One region of the Labrenzia sp. VG12 genome, then DNA from elsewhere that is predicted to be linked to it. Evidence: predicted binding sites of a transcription regulator. Region 1 holds the regulator's gene; each other region holds the start of a gene.
The links. Region 1 encodes LexA, which represses DNA repair genes until DNA is damaged. Its sites were predicted from a motif close to TGTTCNNNNTGTGTTCNG; they were not measured.

Region 1 (4,289 bases):
TCTGCAGCGGGCCTTGGGACGGCGAGCTTGCGTAGCAGCCTGGTTGACGCACCCAGGCTTGCAATACCGATGACTGTCGAAGTCGGCGGGATCGTCCTGGAGCGCCAATTCGGCCCGAAGCACGATCGGCTGGTTCTGTCTGTTGAGGCGGTCAGTCGGCAGGCCGTCGATCCAGACGCTTTTCCGCACAGACTACGCTTGCGCGTACCAAAGGGGAGTGCCGGGCAGGTTGGTGAGAGGGTGCGACTTAAAGGGCGCCTGTTTCCACCACCCGGCCCGGTGCATCCAGGCGGCTATGATTTTTCCTTTCGGGCCTATTTCATGCAAATCGGTGCGACAGGTTTCAGTTTTGGTCCCGCCGAGGTGCTTGGGGTGGTCGAAGGTGGCCTGAAGCTGTGCGTTGCCGCCATGGTGGCGAGGGTGCGCAGTGACCTTGCGAACCGCATTCGAACTGATCTTGGGGACCGGCCGGAAACGGCTTTGGTTGTCGCCCTGCTCGTTGGAGACCGCAGCGGGATCACCGAAGAACAGGAGGAAGCGCTGCGGGCTTCCGGCCTTGCTCATATTCTCGCGATCTCCGGTCTTCACATGGCACTTTTTGCCGGTGGAACCTATGGTGGGGTCCTGCTGCTCCTGGCCTTGGTTCCAGCCCTTTCCCTGCGCTGGCCGACGCACAAGTGGGCGGCTGTCGCAGCGCTTCTCGCGGCAACGTTCTATCTGCTCCTGTCAGGGGCGAGCGTCGCCACCCAGCGTTCCTACCTGATGATTGCCCTCGTCTTTCTGGGTATCCTGGCGGGGCGACGCGGCCTGACCCTGCGCAGTGTTGCACTGGCCGCCCTGGTACTGTTGATGCTTGCGCCCGAGCGACTGTTTTTCCCTGGATTTCAGATGTCTTTTGCGGCGGTCATTTGTCTTGTCGCTGTTTATGAGCTCTGGCGGCGTCGGGGAACAGATTTTCAGGGAATGACCCGCGATCAGAGCCTCCGAGCCCGCATTGTCAGGTCGGTTGGTGCCTGGGGGGCGGGCCTGTTCGTGACTGCTCTGGTTGCCGGGCTTGCCACAGGGATAATCGGCGCACATCACTTTGGCCGTGTTGCACCTTATGGTCTTGTCGGGAATTTGCTTGGCATGCCTGTTTTCACCTTGCTGGTGATGCCGATGGGCGTTCTTGCGCTGGTGTTGATGCCATTCGGTCTGGCGGAGCTTCCGTTGACTGTCATGTCATTCGGGATTTCGGTCCTTCTCGACGTGGCCGAGTTCACTTCCGCCCTGGACGCAGGGCAGGGCGCTGTCGGCAAACTGGATGCAGTGGCCGCCCTGTTGCTTCTCGGCTCCCTGTTCGCCGGCCTTTTGTTGCCGGGGCGTCTGCGTCTTGTCGCAGCGCTGTTGTTTGCAGGCGGAGTGGTTTCGGCAGCGCAAACGAGGCCGCCCGATCTTCAGATCGCGGCAAAGGGCGGATCACTTGCCGCTCGGGATGCAGAAGGCAACCTTCGGTATTCAGGCCGGAGAAGTTCCTTTGCGACGGAACTCTGGTTTCAGGCTGAAGGTATTCCGTCGCGGGCGCTTGAGTCGCGCAGGATGACAGCGCCTCAGAGGCGGTGTGACGCACAAGGATGCGTCATCCGCGCTTTTGGCAAGAACGCAGAAGAGGCGGCGACGGGCAAGGCGGAGCCTGTCCATATCGCCGTTCCCAAAACACTGGACGCATTGGCAGATGACTGTCAACATGCCGATCTTATCGTGAGCGATTTTATCGTTCCGGAGAGTTGCGGCGCAGATCTCGTGATTGACCAGGTGATCAGAGCACGACGCGGAGCTGTGGCCATCTGGCTCTCAAGCCGGACATCGAGGGGACCGGCCCTCGAGGCCACCGCGCGTGGCCGCGGCAACGAAACTGAAGTTGAAAATGGCAGAACCGCCATCATTGAGCGCCTGGTTCATGCCATTCCAGACCCGCCACGAGCCTGGCATCTTCCGGGGACTGTGACCTATGACAGTCTCCGGCGATCAGAGGGCAACAAGACCCGGTGACCGGCTTTCGGGACAGATCAATACTGTCGGAAGAGGGCCACCAGACGTCCCTGAACGCGTACGCGTCCCGGGCCGAAAATACGCGTTTCGTAAGCCGGGTTTGCGGCCTCAAGAGCAATCGAGGCGCCTTTTTTGCGCAGGCGCTTCAGCGTTGCTTCCTCGTCATCCACAAGAGCGACCACGATATCACCGCTGTCGGCACTGTCCGTCCTGCGGATCAGCACCGTGTCGCCATCAAGGATGCCGGCCTCGATCATGGAGTCGCCGCGGACTTCCAGGGCATAATGCTCCCCTTTGCCAAGCAGTTCCGGTGGCACGGTGATCGAATGACTGTGTGTCTGGATCGCCTCGATCGGCACACCGGCCGCGATACGGCCCATTACGGGGATCTCGGTTCCGGCGGCGACTGGTTCTTCGACCGGTTTAGGGGCCTCCGGCTTGCCGAGAGAGCCTTCGATGACTTCTGGCGAGAAGCTGCCCCGCGGCCGCGGGGCGCCAAGGCCGGGTGCGATTGAGTCTGGCAGGCGGACAACTTCCATGGCGCGGGCCCTGTTGGGCAGGCGCCGGATGAAGCCACGCTCTTCGAGCGCTGTGATGAGACGATGAATGCCGGACTTGGATCTGAGGTCCAGCGCATCCTTCATTTCATCAAAAGACGGCGGAACACCGGTTTCCTTCAGTCGTTCATGAATGAACATGAGCAGTTCGTACTGCTTGCGCGTCAGCATATCGGCATCCCCTACCGCAGAATGGGCTGGTACAAATCAAGAACACAGTACCTGTTCTCATTGTGTTCTGCAAGGGTAAATGTTCTCTTACTGTTCCCTCTGTCCGATCAAGCGCTCAAGTGGTTACCCTGCGTGTTTCATGGGGAAGGGTCCTCCGCCCGGATGAGGAGTTCGCATGTCACCAGCGTCGGGGCCTGACCTGCGACGACCGTTCCCTGGTGATGATTGCCGTCAAGATCGACGCAGCGCACAGGGATCGACAGTCCTCTGCCTTTCGGGGACCCGGCTCCCGGGCCCAACAGGATTTCCGATATGAGGCCCGTCATCGGCGGCGTGTCGAGAAAGGCTGCGCCAGCAAAGCTGCCGAGCCCCAGGATCTCGTATGCCGGCGTGCCGAGCGTTGCAGCAAGGCTCTCGACACTATGGTGAAGGTCCTCGAAAGGCGCCAGGGTCGTGATCAGGGCATTTCTTGGCAATTCGCTCTGGCGGCTTCCGGTTTCCTTGACGCGGAACAGGGTGAACTCTGTTTCCGGATCGAAGGCTGCCTCGAACCGGGCTCCCTTGAGACCATAACCGGTGAGCGTACTTGTACTTGCCAAGGTCAATGTGTCTGGCAGGAGGTGTCCCAGTCGCTTCTGTCCGCCTTCGTGCCAAAAGGCATGGATGTGGGCGAACCAGCCACCGTCGCGCCAACCGAGCACGGCAACGGCTTCCTCAAGCCGTGCTTTCTCGCAGGAGCGGGTGTCGCTGTACCAGGCTGCATGACGATCATCTACGGCCCTGTCCGGCATGACGTAGTCGAATGGAGCCAGGGCAACACCGCCGAGATTCAAGATGGCGGAATCAATGCTTTCCGCTTCGGCCCAGTGGCCCAGCGCCTCCAGCAGAGGGCGGTCAGAGGCGATCTTGAAGGAAACGGCTTCAGCTGCACAAGGAACGAAGGGGCGCCGGTCTGCCGCCTTGGGGCCCGGATGACGGATTTCGGCAAGGGACTGTGGGGCAGGGCGTCTCATAGCAGCCCTTTTTCAGTCAAATGGTCACGGACCAGCTTCTTGGTGATCTTGCCATAGGCGCTGGTCGGCATCTCCTCAATGAAGAGGTAGCGTGCCGGCATCTTGTAGCGGGCCACCTGACCGTTCAGAAAATCGGCGAGCTCGGCGGGATCGGGTGAAGACCCGTCCACGGGTACACAGACCGCCAGTCCGATTTCCCCCCACTCCGGATCAGGGATGCCCAGAATCGCTACTTCGGAAATCTCAGGGTGTGTCAGGAGGACCTCTTCCACTTCCTTCGGATAGACGTTGGATCCGCCTGAGATATACATGTCCGAGGCACGACCGGTCAGATAGAGGAACCGCGCCTCATCCATGTGGCCGATGTCGCCTGTACGGAACCAGCCATTGCGAAACGATTTGGCATTCGCCGCTTCATCTTCCAGGTACCCGGCGCAGACCGCGGCACCGATAACACAGACTTCTCCGGTCTGATGAGGAGCCAGGATGTTGCCGTCGTCATCCTGAATGGAGACCT
Region 2 (4,289 bases), 600 kb from region 1:
TTGGTGTCGAGGCTGCGGCCTGCCGTCAGATCAAGGATGGCGCCAAGAACATATGGCGTGACTTCCTTGCCGCGGATGCCGTCTGTCTCGGCCTGTGCGATGGCCGCATCGATGTAGCTGGTCATTTCAGAGCGCGGAATCTCGTCCGTCTCCGGCACCGGGTTGGCGATCAGGACGCCGCCGTGATCGGAAAAGGTTTCCCGCATCTTCAAAAGCGCGCCGATCTCTTCAGCGGAGCTGAGGGTGTATGGCGCGGCAAGGCCGCTCTGGCGTGACCAGAATGCCGGCAGCTCTTCCGTGCCATAGGCAATGACCGGGACGCCCTTGGTTTCAAGCACTTCCAGGGTCTTGGGAATATCAAGCAGGGCCTTGGCGCCAGCGGAAACGACGCAGACCGGCGTACGGCCGAGTTCATCGAGGTCTGCGGAAATATCGAAGCTCTGTTCCGCGCCCTTGTGAACGCCGCCAATGCCGCCGGTGGCAAACACTTTCAGGCCGGCAGCATGTGCCGCCATCATGGTCGCGGCCACGGTTGTCGCGCCATAGCGGCCGGTCGCCAGGGCAAACGTGAGATCGGCGCGCGAGCATTTCATCACATCCTTGGCCTGGGCGAGGCGGTCGAGATCCGCGTCGGACAGTCCGACCATGATCTTGCCGTCCATCAGCGCGATGGTCGCTGGTACGGCACCTTCGGCCCGGATGTCGGCCTCGACCTGTCGTGCCGTCTCGACGTTTTTCGGAAACGGCATGCCGTGGGTGATGATGGTGGATTCCAGGGCAACGACCGGTTTGCCGGTCGACAGGGCGTCACGGACTTCGTCGTTGTAAACAATCAGATCCGCAAGCGCGGCCGGGGCAGGGCTGGTCACAGGAGTAGCCTTTCTGGTTCGTTGGTCCGGCGGTTTTCAGCCGGACGGAGTTGGCTGTCTTATAGGCGGCGCCAGGCAGGGCGCCAAGATCAGATTTTGTCCGTTTGGTCAAATTGGTGAAGCGCCTGCCATGAAAGTCCTTCGGCAAGCGCACCGGTGCTGGACAGGGTCAGGGCGGCCGCAGCAAGGCCGAAGGGCATGGCAGCCGTCAGGTTCCTGCCTCTGGCCAGCGCCGCAAGCGTGCCGGCCATGAGCGCATCTCCGGCGCCGGTCACGTCGGTGATCCGGGTTGCCTTCGGGCGGAACCTGCTGACCGCGCCATCTTCCAGAACCATGACGTCTTCGGCCCCGCTGGTGAGCACAAACCGGTTCAAGCCCGAGGTGACCAGAGCGGAGACGAGGTCCTCGGCGGCGGCGTCCCGCGGCAGGTCCGTCAGGGCGATGGCTTCGCCGCGATTGAGCATCAGGCAATCGAGGTCGGCCAATAGTGGCTTCAATCGGATCGCCTTCGCCTCGGAGACGGCATTGGCGATCAACCGGGCGGGACGGATCTGGGTGACAAGACGGCGCAGCATGTCGGCGGGCAGGTTGGCATCTGCAAACCAGAGCGTTTCGGTCGGCATGTCTGCGGTGAGTTTCGCCAGGAGACTGTCAAACAGATCGGCCGGAGCTTCGGCGAGCACCCTGTCATCCACGCAGGCCGCCGCGAGTGCGCCGGACGGATCGTGAAGTGCGAGATATTGACCGGTTGCAAATCCCGATCGCGGCACGGTTTCAAGCTGGAGGCCTTCGCCTGTCAACTGCCGGCTGAGTTCGCGGGCCGCACCATCGTCGCCGACGGCGCCCACCAGGCGAACGGATACACCAAGCCGGGACAGAGACCTGGCGAGATTGGTTGCGACGCCGCCCGGTTTGGCGGCAAATCGGGCAGGGGTCGAGGTTTCCGGCCGGATGGTCTCGCTGGCATGGGCAATCGTGTCGTAATGAATTGCGCCAATGGCAATGACGGGAAAGGGCTTCGTGTCGGTCACGTCCGGCAGGATCTCTTTTCGGGGGCCGATCAGCCAGGTACTGGCATTTGCGGCACTCAACTTCAGAACAGCGCGGGCTAGCAGATTAGCATCGGGGCGGCAAGCGTGCCGGGCAGTTCACATGATTCTGCCGAAAGACAGAATCACGAGATGTTCCGTTTTTTGTTGACGCTGCGTCAGTTTCTGTCAGCGTTGATGAGAACATATTGGAAACAAACACGCATTTCCATTTTAATACCAAACGGTTTTGCCGACTTGAAAAAAGAGAACAAAATGTGTACAAAGGCTCTCATTGAAACAGCGCGTCCATCGTGGAATAAGGAGCGTGAGCCATGTCACAAAGTACACTTCGTCTCGTAGAAAGCAGCCAGATGGATAAGACAAAAGCGCTTGATGCAGCGCTCAGCCAGATCGAACGCGCCTTTGGCAAGGGCTCCATCATGAAGATGGGCCAGGGCCAGGCCGTGGAGGTCCAGTCCGTTTCAACCGGGTCTCTGGGTCTTGACATTGCCCTTGGGATCGGCGGCCTGCCACGGGGGCGAATTGTTGAAATCTACGGCCCTGAATCGTCGGGTAAGACCACGCTGGCGCTGCACACGGTGGCCGAAGCCCAGAAGAATGGCGGCATTTGCGCTTTTGTCGATGCGGAACACGCGCTCGACCCGATCTACGCCCGCAAGCTGGGGGTGGATATTGACAATCTCCTGATCTCGCAGCCCGATGCCGGCGAACAGGCGCTGGAAATTGCCGATACGCTGGTCCGGTCCGGGGCGATTGACGTTCTGGTGATCGATTCCGTTGCCGCCCTGACACCGAAGGCCGAGCTTGAAGGCGAGATGGGCGACAGCCTGCCGGGCATGCAGGCACGCCTGATGAGCCAGGCGCTTCGCAAACTGACCGCATCGATTTCAAAGTCGAACTGCATGGTCATCTTCATCAACCAGATCCGCATGAAAATCGGTGTGATGTTCGGCTCTCCGGAGACCACCACCGGCGGCAATGCCCTGAAATTCTATGCGTCGGTCCGTCTTGATATTCGTCGCATCGGTTCCCTCAAGGACCGTGATGAAGTCGTCGGCAACCACACCCGCGTCAAGGTGGTGAAGAACAAGCTGGCGCCGCCTTTCCGTCAGGTGGAATTCGACATCATCTACGGCGAAGGCGTGTCAAAGGTCGGGGAACTGATCGATCTGGGCGTCAAGGGCAATATCGTCGAGAAGTCCGGCGCCTGGTTCTCCTACAACAGCCAGCGTCTCGGACAGGGGCGAGAGAATGCCAAACAGTTCCTGAGAGACAATCCGGAAGTCGCCGACGAGATTGAACTTGCGATCCGTCAGAATGCAGGTCTCATCGCCGATGCGATTATCGACCCGGCGGGTGGCGACGAAGACGCGGGCGAATAGAGCCCTGTCCGTTTCCGTTTGAGTTATGCCGGCCCAAGGTCGGCCTTCCAGAGGCCCTTTCCCGATTTTCGGGAAGGGGCCTTTTGAATTTCATAGCCCCTGCAGGCCACGGAGTTTGGCTTGACGGGCACAACGTCGCCGCAATTGCTGGACAGCGCAAAAGCGCAAAGTTAAAAGGCTGTTCCGGCCGCGATCCGTCTACGGGATCGGGGCTTCCAAAGATTTACAACCGGCCCGATCCGAAGGGCTTTGGACCGATGCGAGACCTGAATGACCGGCGTTAATGAAATCCGCTCCGCCTTTCTGGACTACTTTCAGAAAAACGATCACGAGGTGGTCGAGTCCGGACCTCTGGTGCCGCGCAACGATCCCACGCTGATGTTTGCCAATGCAGGCATGAACCAGTTCAAGAACGTCTTTACCGGCCTGGAAAAGCGCGACTATTCTCGAGCGGTCACGGCCCAGAAGGTGGTGCGTGCTGGCGGCAAGCACAATGATCTCGACAATGTCGGTTACACCGCCCGGCACCACACGTTCTTCGAGATGCTGGGCAATTTTTCCTTCGGTGACTATTTCAAGGACCGTGCCATCGAGCTCGCCTGGAACCTGATCACCAGGGAATACGGCTTGCCGGCCGACAAGCTGCTGGTGACGGTCTATGCCGAGGACGACCAGGCGTTCGATCTCTGGAAGAAGATTGCCGGTCTCAGCGAAGACCGGATCATCCGCATTCCGACCTCGGACAATTTCTGGTCCATGGGCGACACCGGACCTTGCGGGCCCTGTTCGGAAATCTTCTATGACCACGGCGATCACGTCTGGGGTGGCCCTCCGGGCTCTGCCGAGGAAGACGGTGACCGGTTCATCGAGATCTGGAACCTGGTCTTCATGCAGTATGAGCAGACGCCGGAAGCGCGGCTCGATCTGCCGCGGCCGTCAATCGACACCGGCATGGGCATCGAGCGGATTGCCGCTGTCATGCAGGG
Region 3 (4,289 bases), 280 kb from region 1:
GCGTCATGTCCTTGAGCGCTGGACGGGCCTCATCAAACGCCGTCAGAACCAGGGGGGCAACCGGTTGAGCATCGGTCTGAGCCGACTGGGTTTCCAGATCCGTTCCATCGGTTTCAGACGGCTGGACTTCCGCCGTCTTCTTCTCCGACAGCTCGGCAAGAGAAACCTTTTTCCAGGCGTCCGCCGTGTAGTTCAAATAGCGCGGCGCAGAAACCTTTACCCGGGTCGCCTGCTGGCGCAGCTGTTCCTGGCGTTGCTGCTCCTGGGCACGGCGCTGCTGTTCCGGATTGAACAGGCGCTGGAAGAAATTCTGCGCACTGGCTGTGTCGACTGTCGTGACGCTGAACCCGGTGGCAAGCACCGATGCTGTCAGGGCAACTTTCAGAGACTGCCCGAAGACTGTCCCTCTCCGCCTTTCCGGCAGGGTCAACCCGGTGTCTCGTTCCCGTCCAAAGTCTCTTTTGTTTCTTGCGCGCATTGCCAACATCCGAAATGTTTTAATCGTTGAGACCCGTCACCACGCCCGCCGTGACCAGCCGTAAATTTTCCCTGCCTTGGCATCCAATCCATGCCGCCGCGCTGTCTGGCGCTGGTGGCAGTGAAGGACCCTGTTCCGCAGCGGCTCTCGGCCCAATGGGCCCAACCAGCTCAAATGACCTGCGGATAGGGGTTAATACTACAACAGGCTTGTGCAGTCGGTTAAGGCCAAGTGTCATACACAGCTTTTGAAATCACGTCGGTGTGACGATATTGCCGCGTCCACACCACCCTAAAATAGAACCGCTACTCGCCCTACAGCTAAAAGTCGATTTCATTAGGCGAAAACTGGCAAGGCCTGTCAGGAAGAGGCCGGGATTGTAGCCGACCTCCGGACATTCGGCGCTGACGTGACAAGCATCACGACTGCTTCAGATCGGCCAGCCTATAACCTGGCTCACAAGAACGTGAACGTTCCGCCGGAGTGAAAGATGCCGTTCCAGTTCAATGTCGGAGATCATGTGTCGCCCGTCTTGAAATACAAGAAGTTCAACGCCTCGCAGTATTCACAACTGAAATGGGCGCGGTCCAAGCTGTTCAAAATGGTGCAGAACAACCCGTCCTGTAACGCCTATTTCCGAACGCTGCCGAAGGGCCGCAGCCTGACCAGTCTCATCAACGACAGTCGCATCTGGGTCAATTACGGACCGACGATCTCGCCGCTGCACGGAGAGATCCATGCCCCATCCGGGGAAATCGCCGTTGGAGACCGGGCGTTCAACATGGGGCGCTGGATGGTGCTTGCAACGCTCATTCACGAGCTGGCGCATTATAACGGCGCGCCGATCACAGGCGGCAACACGAGTGCAGAAGAAGCCGTTTATCACTGCGGCCTCGGCACACCGAAAGAATATTATGGCGGCGTGGATGATCCGCGCACGCCTTATGATCCAACAATCGGCGGCTAAACTGGAAACCGGACGGCCTCATGCGGCCATCCGGCAAAGCGTGTCAAATCAGAACGGAATTTCGTCATCCATCGGGCCGCCGCCGCCACCGGAGGGACCGCCATAACCACCACCGCTGGAACCGCTGCCATAGCCGCCGCCGCTTCCGCCACCGCCGAAGCTGCCACCAGAGCCGCCACCGAAGCCGCCTCCGCCGCCGCCCTGGCTGTCATTGCCATAGTCCGGAAGACCGCCGCCGGCACCGGCACCTTCACCGCGGCCATCCAGCATGGTGAGGTTTGAATTGAAACCCTGCAGGACCACTTCCGTGGAATACCTGTCCTGACCGGATTGGTCCTGCCATTTGCGTGTCTGCAACTGGCCTTCGAGATAGACCTTGGATCCCTTGCGCAGGTAACTCTCGGCAACCTTGCAAAGACCTTCGTTGAAGATCACCACACGGTGCCACTCCGTTTTCTCGCGACGTTCGCCGCTGTTCCGGTCGCGCCAGGATTCTGACGTAGCGATCCGCAGATTGGCGATCGGTCGCCCGTCCTGGGTTCGCCGAATTTCCGGATCGGCCCCAAGATTGCCGACCAAGATGACTTTGTTGACGCTGCCCGCCATTCTGCACTCCTGTTGTTCTCTTTCAGCGCTGCCGAACCGCCTCTGCAATCCGGCCGTTCATTATCTTGTTTCCTTGCGCTGCCAGCCTTGCTGCTAGAAACCAGAACCCTAGCGGCCCGCCAACCGCCTCGCCTTCATTTTCCGGCACCTTCACCCATTTTCCACAAGGCAGCACCGGTCGAAGGACTGACAATCCTTGCCGAGGCAACAGTTTCGGCAGCAGCACCACCACCCCTGATTGCACCTCGTTACAGTTTGCCCCGCTTTTGTTCCCCTGCGTCAATTTTTTTGTCAGGACGACAAGGCTCACCGCGTCACGCTTCGGCACCGCTGCAGCGGAGATCTTCCTGACGCAACCTGGGCTATGTACTTGTTTTGTTCTTATCACTTCTGTACAACCGATTCAATTGGTCGATGCAGGGAAAGCCGGAATTTGCTGCCACTCGACCACGCCCTGCTGGAAGCGCAGCGCGAAACTGCTATATCGGTGCAAACGGACGGTTTGGTGACCTCACATCCAGGCGTCCGCGACGTTGTTGACGGCGTCACGCAGAAGATCAGGAAGAATGGCAATGACGACATCCAAAGGCGCAAAGCCGGATGACAGCTGGAAAAACGACCCCACCAAGATGCTCAGCATTCGTGGCGCAAGGGAACATAACCTGAAGGGGGTCGATCTCGATCTGCCGCGCAACAAGCTCATCGTGATGACCGGTCTGTCCGGGTCGGGCAAGTCTTCCCTGGCTTTCGACACGATCTATGCCGAAGGCCAACGCCGGTATGTGGAAAGCCTGTCGGCCTATGCCCGGCAGTTTCTGGAAATGATGCAGAAACCGGATGTCGACCAGATCGATGGCCTGTCTCCGGCCATTTCGATCGAGCAGAAGACAACGTCCCGGAACCCGCGGTCCACCGTCGGCACCGTGACCGAAATCTATGACTATATGCGCCTGTTGTTCGCGCGCGTCGGCATTCCCTATTCACCCGCCACGGGACTGCCGATCGTAAGCCAGACAGTCAGCCAGATGGTCGATCGTGTGCTTGCCCTGGACGAAGGTGCAAGACTTTATCTGCTGGCCCCAATGGTCCGCGGCCGCAAGGGCGAATACCGCAAAGAGCTGGCCGAACTCATGAAGAAGGGCTTTCAGCGGGTCAAGATCGACGGCACCTTCTATGAGATTGCCGATGCCCCTGCCCTCGACAAGAAGTTCAAGCACGACATCGATGTGGTCGTGGACCGGCTTGTCGTGCGCGATGATATCGCCGGCCGGCTTGCAGATTCCCTCGAAACGGCGCTGAAGCTCGCCGACGGCATCGCCATCGCCGAATTTGCCGACAAGACCGACGAGAACGGCGACCCGGAGCGGCTTATCTTCTCTGAGAAGTTTGCCTGCCCGGTGTCCGGTTTCACCATTGCGGAAATCGAACCGCGCCTCTTTTCGTTCAACAACCCTTTCGGCGCCTGCCCAACCTGTGACGGCCTGGGCACGACCCTTGCGTTCGAGGAAGACCTGGTCGTTCCGGATCATTCCCTGTCGCTGCGCGAAGGGGCCGTGCTGCCCTGGGCCAAGACCGGTTCCACCTCCCCTTATTATGCCCAGACCCTGGAGGCCTTGTGCAGTCACTTTGACGTCTCCATGGCAACGCCCTGGAAGGACCTTCCCGCAGAGGTTCAGGACGCGATCTTGCACGGCACGGGCAAGACCGCGATCGAGTTTGTTTATGACGACGGCGTCCGCTCCTACCGGACTGAGAAGACCTTTGAAGGTGTCATCGGCAATATTGAACGGCGCTGGCGCGAAACGGAATCGACCTGGGTGCGGGAAGAACTGGCCCGCTTCCAGTCGGACCACGCCTGCCCGGCCTGCAACGGCTTCCGCCTGAAACCGGAAGCACTGGCCGTGAAAATCGCCGGCAAGCACATCGGAGAAGTGACCGAATACTCCATCCGCCAGGCCAGCGACTGGTTTGAAACGCTGCCGGGCCAGCTCAATGAAAAACAGACCGAGATTGCCGGCCGCATCCTGAAGGAAATCCGCGAACGCCTGAAGTTTCTCAATGATGTCGGACTGGAATACCTGACCCTGTCACGGGCCTCCGGCACGCTGTCCGGCGGTGAAAGCCAGCGCATTCGTCTGGCCTCCCAGATCGGATCCGGGCTCACCGGTGTGCTTTACGTTCTCGACGAACCGTCCATTGGCCTGCATCAGCGCGACAATGCCCGGCTTCTGGAAACGC
Region 4 (4,289 bases), 1.8 Mb from region 1:
TAGAGCTTGAGGTTCTTCACACTCCTGTTGCCGGTAAACAGCTGAAAACGGGTTGAGGAAGAGTGGGCGGCTTCCGCGGCCATCAGCAATTGCCGGCCAATGCCTCTGCCTTGCATCTTCGGGGCGACAAACAATCTGCCAATCTGGCAAGTTGTGCCGATAAGCTCTGCCCGGACGGAGCCCACAATGCTCCCGTCAAGCCAGGCGGCCAGAATATGCTGTTTCTGAAGCGCCTGCCTGAACTGGTCTTCTGTTTCGGTCAGCGGCGCAATCGTCCAGTCCTGATAGATTGCAGCTTCGCTTTGATAGGCCTCTCTTTGCAGGGACAGGAGCTCAGCCGTATGCGTCTCGTTCACCCGGGAAACCGTTGGTATCGCCATAGGTCCTGACCCTATGCTGTGTCTGCCGACAGCCTGACCGGCTTGAAGCTCATTCTGTGATGCGCGGAAGGGCCGAGTAGCTGCAGGGCAGCCTGGTGCTGCGGAACGCCGTAGCCCTTGTGCTGGGCAAAGCCATAGCCGGGCAGGTCCCTTTCCAGCTGCACCATCATCCGGTCCCGCGTCACCTTGGCAACGATGGAGGCAGCTGCAACGCACAGGCACCTGCCATCGCCCTTGATCAGGGCCTGGCCGGGCTGTTGCAGCCCGGAGGGCACGTCGCGCCCGTCAACAAGCACATAATCCGGCGCAGTCGAAAGATGATGAACCGCCCGGACCATGGCAGAAAGCGTAGCTGTGCGGATGTTCAGTCGGTCGATGGTCGCGGGCGACGCGCTGGCGACCGAAACCGCGGAGCTCGAAACGATTGCGCCAAACAGCTCCTCCCGGCGCGCTTCCGTCAATTTCTTGGAATCGTTCAGACCCTCGGGAAGGTTGTCATAGTCGAGGATCACTGCAGCCGTGACGACCGGTCCGGCCCAGGGGCCGCGCCCGGCTTCGTCGACACCACACAGCCGTCCGTTGAAAGCCTGGGCGTGTTTGCGCTCGATCTTCAGATCCGGACTGTCGGGAAAAGCGAGGTCGAAGAGGGACGGAGTAAAAGCCATCTCTGCAACCTGCCGCTCGCAATCAGGTTAGACAAGCGCTTTGTCAGAAGAGATCCAGTTGCACACCGCCTTTTTGAGGCGGCACGAAGTCTCCCGTGTTGAGTTTCCGGCGGCGAAGATTGAGGCCGAAACGCTTGGCGGCGAGCGAAAACCGTTTGGCGATCTGGTCGGCATAGGGACCGCGCCCGCGCATCCGTTCGCCCCACTTGGCGTCATAATCCTTGCCACCGCGCATCGAGCGGATCAGGTTCATCACATGGCGGTAGCGGTCCGGCCGTTCGCGCAAAAGCCAGTCGCGGAAGAGTTCCGAAACTTCAAGCGGCAAACGCAGCAGGATAAAGGCGGCCTCGCTCGCACCGTGATCTGCCGCGGCTTCCAGAAGGGCCTCGATTTCACTATCGGTCAGGGCAGGGATCACCGGAGCCATCATGACGGAGGCCGGAATACCCGCCTCGCTCAGGGTTCTGATCGCAGCCAGGCGTTTGTGCGGGGCAGAGGCGCGCGGTTCCATTGCCCGGCACAGTTTTCGGTCCAGCGTGGTCACGGAAAGCGCCACCTTGACAAGGTTGCGCTCCGCCATGCGCGACAGGATATCGACATCTCGTGTCACCAGCGCCGACTTGGTAACAATCGCCACGGGGTGGGAATAGGTGTCGAGCACCTCCAGGATCTCGCGCATCAGCTTGTAGTGCCGCTCCAGGGGCTGATAGGGATCGGTATTGGTGCCGATGGCGATCACGCGCGGCGAATAGCCGGGCCGCGACAGCTCCCGCTCCAGAAGCTGGGCCGCATTGGGCTTGGCAAAGAGACGGGTTTCGAAGTCCAGTCCGGGGGACAGGCCCATGAAGGCATGGCTCGGCCGGGCAAAGCAGTAGATGCAGCCGTGCTCGCAGCCACGGTAGGGATTGATGGACCGGTCGAAAGAAAGGTCCGGCGATTCGTTTCGCGTGATGATCGTGCGCGCACGCTCTTCCTGAACTTCCGTTTTGAGCGGCGGCAACGCGTCCAGGCTGTCCCAGCCGTCGTCAAAGGTTTCGCGTTCAAGCGGCTCGAAGCGGCCGCTCTTGTTGAGAGCAGCCGCGCGCCCCCGGCGGCGGTCCTGGGCCACAGTGACCGCATCCGAAGTGCCCGGGCCAATATCGGCGGTATTCGCAGTCTCGTTGAAAGCAGGCCTGAGCGTCACGTGGCGTATCCGGATTATGATGAGAACATAAAGGGAACATTATCACGTCGGAAAGGCAATGCAAGTCGGTCTTCAATTGGAAATCACAGCTCCATAGACCGCTTCAGGACGCAACTCTCATGTGCCGCCGCTGACTTTGTCCACGTGCCGTTCGCCGAGATATCTCACCAGAATGCTGTCCAGGGTTCCGTCGGCCTTCATGGCACGGATGGTTGCGTCATAGCGCTCGACCAGGCCCTCGATGTCCGGAAAGCTGGAGGCTTTGGCAAAGACGTTGTAATAGGGCTTGGTGATCAGCGGTTTCGCCAGATAGGACAGTTTTTCCAGCCGCCCGGCCTTTTTCTCTTCATAAAGGGTACTGATCGTGTTCATTGGTACGGCGTCTGTCCGTCCGGCAAGCAGCATGCCGATCTGAAGCGTATTGCGCGGCACCGTCTGAAAATTCAGCCCGGATTCCAGAAACGCGGGCGTATAGGAAAAATCCTGCGTGATGCCGATCTGCAGCCCGGCGAGATCCTGAAAATCGCGGAATTCGATCTTGCCCTCATCCGTAGCGCGGATAAAGAAGTTCCAGCTGATATCGATGTAGCTTTCTTCCGGATAGTGGAGGAACTCCATCCGTTCCGGCTTCCTGGAGAACAGGAGCAGCATGTCGGCACGGCCCGACATGGCTTCTTGCTGGATCCGCGTGCCGGACTCGATCAGTTCAAGGGAATAGGTCACACCGAGCCGCCGCATGACCTCATCGATGACATCGACATCAATGCCTTTGTAAACGCCGTTTTCGACGAATTTGTAAGGTTCTTCCGGCGTTGCCAGAATGATCAGGTCACGCGCCAGGGCAGCATTTGCAAACAGCACCAGAGGCAGCACCCAGCCGGCCGTCCACGTCAGCACCCGGCGCTGACGCACAATCATGACGAGGCGGAACAGGGCACGGTTCACAATTGGCATTGCTGCTCCCACGTCTGGTGTTGATCGTCCCGGACTTCAGCACGTCAATTCCGGTTCGACAAGCCATCAGTCCGGTTCTTTGGGGCCACGTTGTGCCCCCACCAATGCCACTTGGCTCTTTCAACCGGGCCCTTAAGGTGAGGTGTCACAGCCGAACCAGGTGATTTGCGTCATGTGATGTATTGGCAAGACCTTATCCTGTTTGCGGCTTTCAAGGTATTGTAAGTTATGCCTCGCTGTCCGGAGTTTGGAATGTTGGGCGCCTGATTATTAGGCGATTTTAAGAACGATCGGCAAAATCTAACATCATTTACAGAGGTCTCTCGCGCTTTGGGAATTTTCATGTAAAACAGTGGCCCATGATTAGTGTGATCTTCGCGACTGAAAACTCGGAAATCGACCTCGTGCAGGCCCTGTCGGCACTGGTGCCCGCGGCTGCGGAGGGTATTGTGCGGGAAGTCATCGTCGTGGACGCGGGGTCGACCGACAATACCGACAAGATCGTCGATGCAGCCGGTGGCCGCTGGGTCGAAAGGCGCGGGGAAACCCGCAGCGCATGTCTGGCGTATGGGGCCGGTCTTGTAAACCGCGGTGACTGGCTCTTGTTCCTGCGCCCGGAAACGGTCCTGGAGCCCGGTTGGCATCATGAAGCCCAGGCCTTTGTCGAGCGCGCAGCCCGCGCGCCGAACGGTGCCGGGACAGCCGCCAGCTTCAGGCTTCGGTATGAAACCTTCGGCCTTGCTGCGCGTTTGAGTGAAGCTTATGCGTCCTTGCGATCCCAGCTCCTGGGCATGCCTTACGGCAATCAGGGGCTGCTGATTTCCCGGCAATTCTATCAGAAGCTTGGCGGTCACAGGCCGCTGCCGGAGTTGGAAGATCTCGACATTGCCAAGCGCATCGGCCGCGGCCGGATGGTGTTTCTGCGCTCAGCGGCGGTTGCTTCGGGCGCGTCGGAGCACAACGACGCGGCCGCGCGCCTGCGCCAGGCCTTTGCCCGCTTTTGCGTCGGTGCGCTGCGCATTCCCGCGAGCGTGGCGGTCAAGGTTCTTTAAAGCGCGCGGACCATCCTCAGCGAGGGGAAGGTGACCCCTCCGGACAAGGCAACAT

Region 2: the regulator LexA is predicted to act here: its motif matches at 2,098-2,115, upstream of recA (recombinase RecA).
Region 3: the regulator LexA is predicted to act here: its motif matches at 2,417-2,434, upstream of uvrA (excinuclease ABC subunit UvrA).
Region 4: the regulator LexA is predicted to act here: its motif matches at 2,250-2,267, upstream of CHH27_RS25910 (PA0069 family radical SAM protein).

The regions. Positions count from the first base shown of each region.
Region 1 covers NZ_CP022529.1:1,458,952-1,463,240, reverse strand. The annotation lists gene CHH27_RS06715 (ComEC/Rec2 family competence protein) at 1-2,031, shown strand, start outside; gene lexA (transcriptional repressor LexA) at 2,049-2,759, opposite strand; gene CHH27_RS06705 (hypothetical protein) at 2,897-3,772, opposite strand; gene CHH27_RS06700 (acyl-CoA synthetase) at 3,769-4,289, opposite strand, start outside.
Region 2 covers NZ_CP022529.1:2,058,371-2,062,659, reverse strand. The annotation lists gene CHH27_RS09670 (pseudouridine-5'-phosphate glycosidase) at 1-869, opposite strand, end outside; gene CHH27_RS09665 (PfkB family carbohydrate kinase) at 959-1,900, opposite strand; gene recA (recombinase RecA) at 2,233-3,303, shown strand; gene alaS (alanine--tRNA ligase) at 3,574-4,289, shown strand, end outside.
Region 3 covers NZ_CP022529.1:1,180,300-1,184,588, reverse strand. The annotation lists gene CHH27_RS05395 (murein L,D-transpeptidase) at 1-478, opposite strand, end outside; gene CHH27_RS05390 (hypothetical protein) at 969-1,445, shown strand; gene CHH27_RS05385 (single-stranded DNA-binding protein) at 1,494-2,051, opposite strand; gene CHH27_RS27555 (hypothetical protein) at 2,074-2,361, opposite strand; gene uvrA (excinuclease ABC subunit UvrA) at 2,624-4,289, shown strand, end outside.
Region 4 covers NZ_CP022529.1:5,612,968-5,617,256, forward strand. The annotation lists gene CHH27_RS25900 (GNAT family N-acetyltransferase) at 1-380, opposite strand, end outside; gene CHH27_RS25905 (ribonuclease HII) at 392-1,045, opposite strand; gene CHH27_RS25910 (PA0069 family radical SAM protein) at 1,089-2,183, opposite strand; gene CHH27_RS25915 (ABC transporter substrate-binding protein) at 2,346-3,182, opposite strand; gene CHH27_RS25920 (glycosyltransferase) at 3,542-4,234, shown strand; gene CHH27_RS25925 (GNAT family N-acetyltransferase) at 4,231-4,289, opposite strand, start outside.